DNA from 2 places in the Streptomyces sp. BF23-19 genome. Region 1 is predicted to be linked to the other one. Evidence: riboswitches for the same ligand, from Rfam matches in the RefSeq annotation. Region 1 holds a riboswitch; the other holds the start of a gene.
The links. Region 1 has a riboswitch for S-adenosylmethionine ahead of AB8A24_RS39240 (aminotransferase class V-fold PLP-dependent enzyme). Riboswitches for the same ligand answer to the same signal wherever they lie in the genome.
Positions count from the first base shown of each region.

Region 2: another riboswitch for S-adenosylmethionine. It lies ahead of thrC (threonine synthase); the one in region 1 lies ahead of AB8A24_RS39240 (aminotransferase class V-fold PLP-dependent enzyme).

Region 1 is NZ_JBGBPT010000116.1:363-4,364, reverse strand. Features, by position in the region: gene AB8A24_RS39250 (ubiquinol-cytochrome c reductase cytochrome b subunit) at 1-1,085, shown strand, start outside; gene trpD (anthranilate phosphoribosyltransferase) at 1,264-2,328, shown strand; SAM riboswitch class IV at 2,420-2,536, shown strand; gene AB8A24_RS39240 (aminotransferase class V-fold PLP-dependent enzyme) at 2,759-4,002, shown strand, end outside.
Region 2 is NZ_JBGBPT010000047.1:19,878-23,879, reverse strand. Features, by position in the region: gene groL (chaperonin GroEL) at 1-655, opposite strand, end outside; gene AB8A24_RS25040 (cold-shock protein) at 981-1,187, opposite strand; gene AB8A24_RS25035 (MoaD/ThiS family protein) at 1,611-1,889, opposite strand; gene thrC (threonine synthase) at 1,928-3,202, opposite strand; SAM riboswitch class I at 3,220-3,377, opposite strand; gene AB8A24_RS25025 (glucosyl-3-phosphoglycerate synthase) at 3,562-4,002, shown strand, end outside.

The DNA of each region.
Region 1 (4,002 bases):
GCGCCATCCTGTCCGTCCCGGTCGTCGGCACGTACCTGTCGATGTTCCTGTTCGGCGGAGAGTTCCCGGGCGGCGACTTCGTCGCGCGGTTCTACTCGGTGCACATCCTGCTGCTGCCCGGCATCATGATGGGCCTGCTCGTGGCCCACCTGATCCTGGTCTTCTACCACAAGCACACCCAGTTCGCGGGTCCCGGCAAGACGAACAACAACGTCGTCGGCATGCCGCTGCTGCCGGTCTACATGGCCAAGGCCGGAGGCTTCTTCTTCCTGGTCTTCGGTGTCATCGCGGCCGTCGCGGCCATCGCCACGATCAACCCGATCTGGGCGCTCGGCCCGTACCGCCCGGACCACGTGTCCACCGGTGCGCAGCCCGACTGGTACATGGGTATGCCCGAAGGCCTGATCCGTGCCATGCCCGGCTGGGAGATCAACCTGTGGGGCCACACGCTCGTCCTGGGCGTGTTCATCCCGCTGCTGCTCTTCCCGCTGGTCCTCGGCGCGATCGCCGTCTGGCCGTTCATCGAGTCCTGGGTCACCGGGGACAAGCGCGAGCACCACATCCTGGACCGCCCGCGCAACGTCCCGACCCGCACCGCCTTCGGTGTCGCCTGGATCGCGGAGTACATCGTGCTCCTCATCGGCGGCGGCAACGACATGTTCGCCCAGTACTTCCACCTGTCGATCAACTCGATCACGTGGTTCGTCCGGATCGGCTTCTTCGTCGTCCCGGTGCTGGCGTTCATCGTCACCAAGCGGATCTGCCTCGGTCTGCAGCGTCGTGACCACGACAAGGTGCTGCACGGTCGCGAGACCGGCATCATCAAGCGCCTGCCGCACGGTGAGTTCGTCGAGATCCACGAGCCGCTCCCGCAGGGCAAGCTGCACACCCTCACCGCGCACGAGCAGTACAAGCCGGTCGAGATCGGCCCGACGGTCGACGAGAACGGTGTCGAGCGCAAGGTGAAGGCCGCCGAGAAGCTGCGCGCGAAGCTCAGCCAGGGCTTCTACGGCGAGAACAACCAGATTCCGAAGCCCACGGTGGAGGAATACAAGGAGATCCAGTCCGGCCACGGCCACCACTGATCCCCGTATGAACGCATGAGGGATTGATTTCGGTCAGTCCTGGTGTCGCCACGGCGAGAGCCCCGTCCAGTGTCTGGACGGGGCTCTTTGCCGTAACCGGGGCTGGATAGGCTGAACCCTGACCGATCAGACGTGGCGCCAGAACATGAGGACGGCCCACCGACAGCAGGAGCGGACCATGAACGTTGCGACCCCGGCAGGCGGCGACAGCGTGGCGGCCCGTGGCTGGCCGGGCGTTCTCGACGCTCTGCTGACCGGCCAGGACCTGACCGCCGAGGACACCGCCTGGGCCATGGACCGGATCATGCGCGGAGAAGCCACCGACGCCCAGATCGCCGGCTTCATGGTCGCGCTGCGGGCCAAGGGGGAGACGGTCGAGGAGATCAACGGCCTCGTACGGGCCATGTACGCGCACGCCAACCTGATCGAGGTACCCGGCCGCACGGTGGACATCGTCGGCACCGGCGGCGACGGGGCCAAAACGGTGAACATCTCCACGATGTCGGCGATCGTGGTGGCCGGTACCGGCGCCAAGGTCGTCAAGCACGGAAACCGGGCCGCGTCCTCCGCGAGCGGCTCCTCGGACGTCCTGGAGAAGCTCGGCGTCAACCTCGACCTCGGCACGGCGCGCGTCGCGGAGGTCGCCGAGGAAGCGGGCATCACCTTCTGCTTCGCGGTGAAGTTCCACCCGGCCCTGCGGCACGTCGCGGCGGCCCGCAAGGAGCTCGGCATCCGCACCACCTTCAACGTCCTCGGCCCGCTGACCAACCCGGCCCGGGTGCGCGCCCAGGCATCGGGCGTGGCCGACCCCCGGATGGCCCCGATCGTGGCGGGCGTGCTCGCCTCACGGGGCTCCTCCGCGCTGGTCTTCCGCGGCGACGACGGCCTGGACGAACTGAGCACGACGTCGACCTCGCGCGTCTGGTGGGTCCGCGACGGCAAGGTCTCCGAGCAGGCCTTCGACCCCCGTGACGTGGGCATCCCCCTGGTCGGCGTCTCCGCGCTGGCCGGCGGGGACCCCTCGTACAACGCGGACGTGGCCCGCCGCCTCCTGGCCGGCGAGACCGGCCCGGTCCGCGACGCCGTGCTGCTGAACTCGGCGGCCGCCCTGGTGGCCCTCGACCCCGGTCCGGGCAGCCTGGAGGAACAGCTCACCGCCGGCATCGCCCGTGCGGCGGAGTCCATCGACTCGGGTGCGGCGCGGGCCGCCCTGGAGCGCTGGGTGACCGCCAGCAACGCGTAGCGGTACGAGAACGGCGTGAAAGCTACGACCCCGGTCCGCCATTCGGACCGGGGTCTTGCCTTCGGGCGATCTTGTGGCAGGATGCTGAACAGGTCACGAGTGACAGCGTTTAGGCCCCGGCTTGCTGTCCGGCAACCCTCCTTCCGTGGCGGGGTGCCCCGGGTGATGACCAGGTCGTAGGCAGCAAGGCCTACGGCAAGCGCGGATCCCTCGACACCAGGGGTCCTGGTCTTCTCGAGGAGCTTTTTCCGTGAGCAAGCGAATGCGATAGGGCGACTCCGCCCCTACTTCACCCTCGGATCAGGGTCACTTCCGTGTACCCCCGCCCAGCGCGGTCCGAGGACCCTCCCGTACCCCGGACGGCCGCAGCGCCGTACCCGCGTACGGGCACACCGAAGCCATTCAGCCCTGCCTGCCGGGAGATACCGCCATGTCCGCATCCCTGAACGCCGCCGTCGCCACCACCACCGCCGTCACCGTCGACCCCGCCTGTGCCGAGCCGCTCGCCGTCCTCGGCCGGGACGTCACCGTCCCCCTCGTCACCGGCGGCGAGGTCACCTACGCGGCCCTCGACTACGCGGCCAGCGCCCCCGCCCTGCAGCGCGTCTGGGACGACGTGGCCGCGTACGCCCCCTACTACGGCAGCGTGCACCGCGGCGCCGGATACCTCTCGCAGCTCTCCACCGACCTCTTCGAGCAGAGCCGGGTCACCGTCGCCGAGTTCCTCGACTGCCGCCCCACCGACCAGGTCGTCTTCACCCGCTCCACGACCGACTCGCTGAACCTGCTCGCCGCCGTACTCCCCGCCGACTGCCAGGTGTTCGTCTTCGAGACCGAGCACCACGCCTCCCTGCTGCCGTGGGTCGACGCGCGGGTCACCTACCTCAACGCCCCGCGCACCCCGGCCGAAGCCGTCGCCACCCTGGAGCGGGCCCTCGCCGACCGCGACCCCTACGGTCCGGCCCTGGTCTGCGTCACCGGCGCCTCCAACGTCACCGGCGAGCTGTGGCCCGTCAAGGAACTCGCCGCCGCCGCGCACGCCCACGGCGCCCGCATCGTCCTGGACGCCGCCCAACTGGCCCCGCACCACCCCGTTTCCGTGCAGGACCTGGACGTCGACTGGGTCGCCTTCTCCGGACACAAGCTGTACGCGCCCTTCGGCTCGGGCGTACTCGCGGGCCGCGCCGACTGGCTCCAGGACGCCCAGCCCTACCTCGCGGGCGGCGGCGCCTCCCGCAAGGTGGCCCGGCGCGAGGACGGCGGCGTGGACGTCGAGTGGCACACCACGGCCGCCCGCCACGAGGCCGGTTCCCCGAACGTCATCGGCGTCTACTCCATCGCCTCGGCCTGCAAGGCCCTGACCGAGGCCGGCTTCGAGAACCTCGTCGCCCGCGAGCAGCAGCTCATCGCGAAGGTCCGGTCGGGCCTGGCGGAGGTTCCGGCGGTCCGGATCCTCTCCCTCTTCGGGGACGACGCCCCGCGGGTCGGCGTCATCTCCTTCGTGGTGGACGGCTGGAACAGCTCCCACTTCGCGGCCGCGCTGTCCGCCGAGTACGGGATCGGCGTCCGCGACGGCCTGTTCTGCGCCCACCCGCTGGTCCGCACCCTGCTGGGCAGCGAGCCGCAGGCCCAGGGCGAATGCGGAGCCCCCGAGGCGGCACCGGGGGAGCGCTC
Region 2 (4,002 bases), on a different contig from region 1:
GGATGTACGGGTCGTCGAGGGACGACTCCATGCGCTCCATGTCGGTGGCGAAGTACGCCGAGATGTAGCCCTTGTCGAAGCGCATACCCTCGGTGAGCTCCAGCTCCAGACCGAAGGTCTGGGACTCCTCGACGGTGATGACGCCTTCCTTGCCGACCTTGTCCATGGCCTCGGCGATGAGCTCGCCGATCTGGGTGTCGGCGGCGGAGATGGAGGCCGTCGAAGCGATCTGCTCCTTGGTCTCGACATCCTTGGCCTGCGCCAGCAGGGCGGCGGAGACGGCCTCGACGGCCTTCTCGATACCGCGCTTGAGGGCCATCGGGTTCGCACCCGCGGCCACGTTGCGCAGACCCTCGCGGACGAGCGCCTGGGCGAGAACGGTGGCGGTGGTCGTACCGTCGCCGGCGACGTCGTCCGTCTTCTTGGCGACTTCCTTGACCAGCTCGGCGCCGATCTTCTCGTACGGGTCCTCGAGCTCGATCTCCTTGGCGATGGAGACACCATCGTTGGTGATCGTGGGGGCGCCCCACTTCTTCTCAAGGACGACGTTGCGACCCTTGGGGCCAAGGGTGACCTTGACGGCGTCGGCGAGCTGGTTCATCCCACGCTCGAGGCCGCGGCGGGCCTCCTCGTCGAACGCAATGATCTTGGCCATCTGAAGTGGTCCTCCCGGACAGCGGTGGATTGCTCCGGACCGCGCCCGCGCCCGCGACGGACGGCCTGCGTGCCCGGCGGTTCCTTCCCACCGGACCCTGCGGGCCTCACCGACCCGGTCCTCGTTTCAGTAGCACTCTCACCAGGAGAGTGCTAACGCCAATGATTAGCACTCGACCCCCCCGAGTGCAAGCGGCTTGGGGCAAGACCCCGCCACTACCGGGCCTACGCACGAGGGGCCCCCATCCCGTGTCCAGGATGTGGGCCCCTCGTGGTGTTCCAGGTCTTCGCCGAAGACTGTGCGTCGGTGGTCGATCGCTCCAGGACTAGCCGAGTGCGAGCTTGACCATGTCCGCCTGCGGACCCTTCTGGCCCTGCGAGATCTCGAACTCGACCCGCTGACCCTCTTCAAGGGTGCGGTACCCGTCCATCTGGATGGCGCTGTAGTGGACGAACACATCCGCACCACCGTCGACCGCGATGAAGCCGTAGCCCTTCTCCGCGTTGAACCACTTGACGGTGCCCTGAGCCATGCCTAACTCCCCTATTACTGGCCCTTGCGCAGGAACGCACTTCACGATCCCGGGTCAGAACTTGCGTCGGAACGCGTCGACCGAGGCTGAATGTATCTGCGCGGATGCTGTCTGCAACAGGTCAATCCGATGAGAATTCTGGACACAGAGAAACATTGAAATAGAGTGAAAATTTGCCATACTCCCGGGCAACTCGGGCCTGACATATCTCGCCAAAGCCCCATACCGCACTCGCATGTTGGCCCGATGTCGACCCTCACGCGGCCCGTTCATATGCGGCGGGCAAGAACAGCGGAGGGGACTTCCCCAACCCTACCGTGCCCAATCAAGCAGAATTGCCCCCTCCGCTTTTAGCGGAGGGGGCAATTTCGGTTTGCGCGTGTCACCTGGGAGACGACCAGGAGGAACCGGGGGATCCCGGGATCAGCAACCGCCGGCGACGGCCGGGATGATCGAGACGCCGGCGCCGTCGGGCGTCGCCGCCTGCAGCCCGCCCTCGAAGCGCACGTCGTCGTCGTTGACGTAGACGTTCACGAAGCGGCGCAGCTTGCCCTGGTCGTCCAGGACGCGCGCGGCGATTCCCGGGTGGCTCTTCTCCAGGGACTCGATGACCTCGGCGAGGGTCGCACCCTCGGCCGGGACCTCGGCGACGCCGCCGGTGTAGGTGCGCAGGATGGTGGGGATGCGGACGTTGACGCTCATGGCGCTACTGCCTTTCCGGTAGGGCGGAGGAGAAAGGGTCAGACCAGGCCGGCGGCGCGGAACGCGTCCAGGCTCGGGCGGATGGTGGCGGTCTGTCCGCTGTCCGCGGCCACCGCCTCCAGGGTCTTGAGGCCGTCACCGGTGTTGAGGACGACGGTGGTCAGCGTCGGGTCGAGCTGCCCGTTGTCGACGAGCTTCTTCGTCACGCCGACGGTCACGCCGCCCGCGGTCTCGGCGAAGATGCCCTCGGTCTGGGCGAGGATCTTGATGGCCTCGACGACCTGCTCGTCGTTGACGTCCTCGACGAAGCCGCCGGTGCGCCGGGCGATGTCCAGGACGTACGGGCCGTCCGCCGGGTTGCCGATCGCGAGGGACTTGGCGATGGTGTTCGGCTTCTGCGGGCGGACCACGTCGTGACCGGCCTTGAAGGCGGTGGACACCGGGGAGCAGCCCTCGGCCTGGGCGCCGAAGATCTTGTACGGCTTGTCCTCGACGAGGCCGAGCTTGATGAGCTCCTGCAGACCCTTGTCGATCTTCGTCAGCTGCGAGCCGGACGCGATCGGGATGACGATCTGGTCGGGCAGCTGCCAGCCGAGCTGCTCGCAGATCTCGTACGCGAGCGTCTTGGAGCCCTCGCCGTAGTACGGGCGCAGGTTGACGTTGACGAAGCCCCAGCCCTCGCCCAGCGGGTCACCGATGAGCTCGGAGCAGAAGCGGTTGACGTCGTCGTAGTTGCCCTCGATGCCGACCAGATCGCCGCCGTACACACCGGCCATGACGACCTTGCCCTGCTCCAGGTCGTGCGGGATGAACACGCAGGAGCGGAAGCCGGCCCGGGCGGCCGCGGCGCCGACGGCGCCGGCCAGGTTGCCGGTCGAGGAGCAGGACAGGGTGGTGAAGCCGAAGGCACGGGCGGCCTCGACGGCGATCGCCACGACGCGGTCCTTGAAGGAGTGCGTCGGGTTGCCGGAGTCGTCCTTGACGTAGAGCTTGCCGGTGATGCCCAGCTCCTTGGCCAGGTTGGCCGCGTCCACGAGCTTGGTGAAGCCGGGGTTCAGGCTGGGCTTGGACGCCACGTCCGCGGGGACGGGCAGCAGCGGCGCGTAACGCCAGATGTTGTTCGGGCCGGCCTCGATCGCGGCGCGCAGGGCCTCGGGGTCACCGGTCGGAAGGTCGTAGGCGACTTCCAGCGGTCCGAAGCACTCGGCGCACGCGAAGATGGGGCCGAGCTCGAAGCGGGTACCGCACTCGCGACAGGAAAGGCCGGTGGCAGGTCCGAGATCAACAGAGGTGGCGACAGTCTGTGCAGCCATGATGGCGAGGCCCTTTCTCCTCATCTTCCCCATGGCGCACTTCGCCATGAGACGGAATTGGCACCTTCCCTAGCCGGGGACCTCGCTGACGTCGCTGAATGCGCGATCGCGAGAACCGACTGGAGGGTTGCCGGGGCTTCAACGGGCCGTGTCCCTCTGCCCCTCTGGATGAGCGGTATGGCACCGGGCGACACGCTCTATGGCGCGCCCGGGCGTTTGTCACGAGGACCCCCGGCATGCGGTGGTCCTTCGCGTTGTTCAAGACTGTAACCGAAGGCTCGGGCGGTTGAGACAGCCGTCCGAACCGCGAGATGGATCACATAAGGGCGAATATCGCCGACACGCAGGGAGTGCTGAGGGTGCTGGAAGAGGTGGAGCGCTGGCTGGCCGACCGCTCCTGGTCCGCCGCCGACCGACCGCTCGACCAGCTGCTCGACCGGAAACGGGCGGCCGGGACCACGGTCAGCGTCGTGCTGCCCGCGCTGGACGAGGAGGCGACCGTCGGCGCGATCGTCGAGGTCGTGCGGCGTGAGCTGATCGAGGGACTGCCGGTCCCCCTGGTCGACGAGCTGGTCGTCGTCGACTCGGGCTCCTCCGACCGCACCGCGGAGGTCGCGGCGAAGGCCGGCGCCCGGGTGGTGCACCGCGACGACATCCTGCCCCGCGTCCCGGCGCTGCCCGGCAAGGGCGAGGTGCTGTGGCGCTCGCTGCTGGCCACCGACGGGGACATCGTCTGCTTCGTCGACGCCGACCTGCGGGACTTCTCCGCCTCCTTCGTCTCCGGGATCGTCGGACCCCTG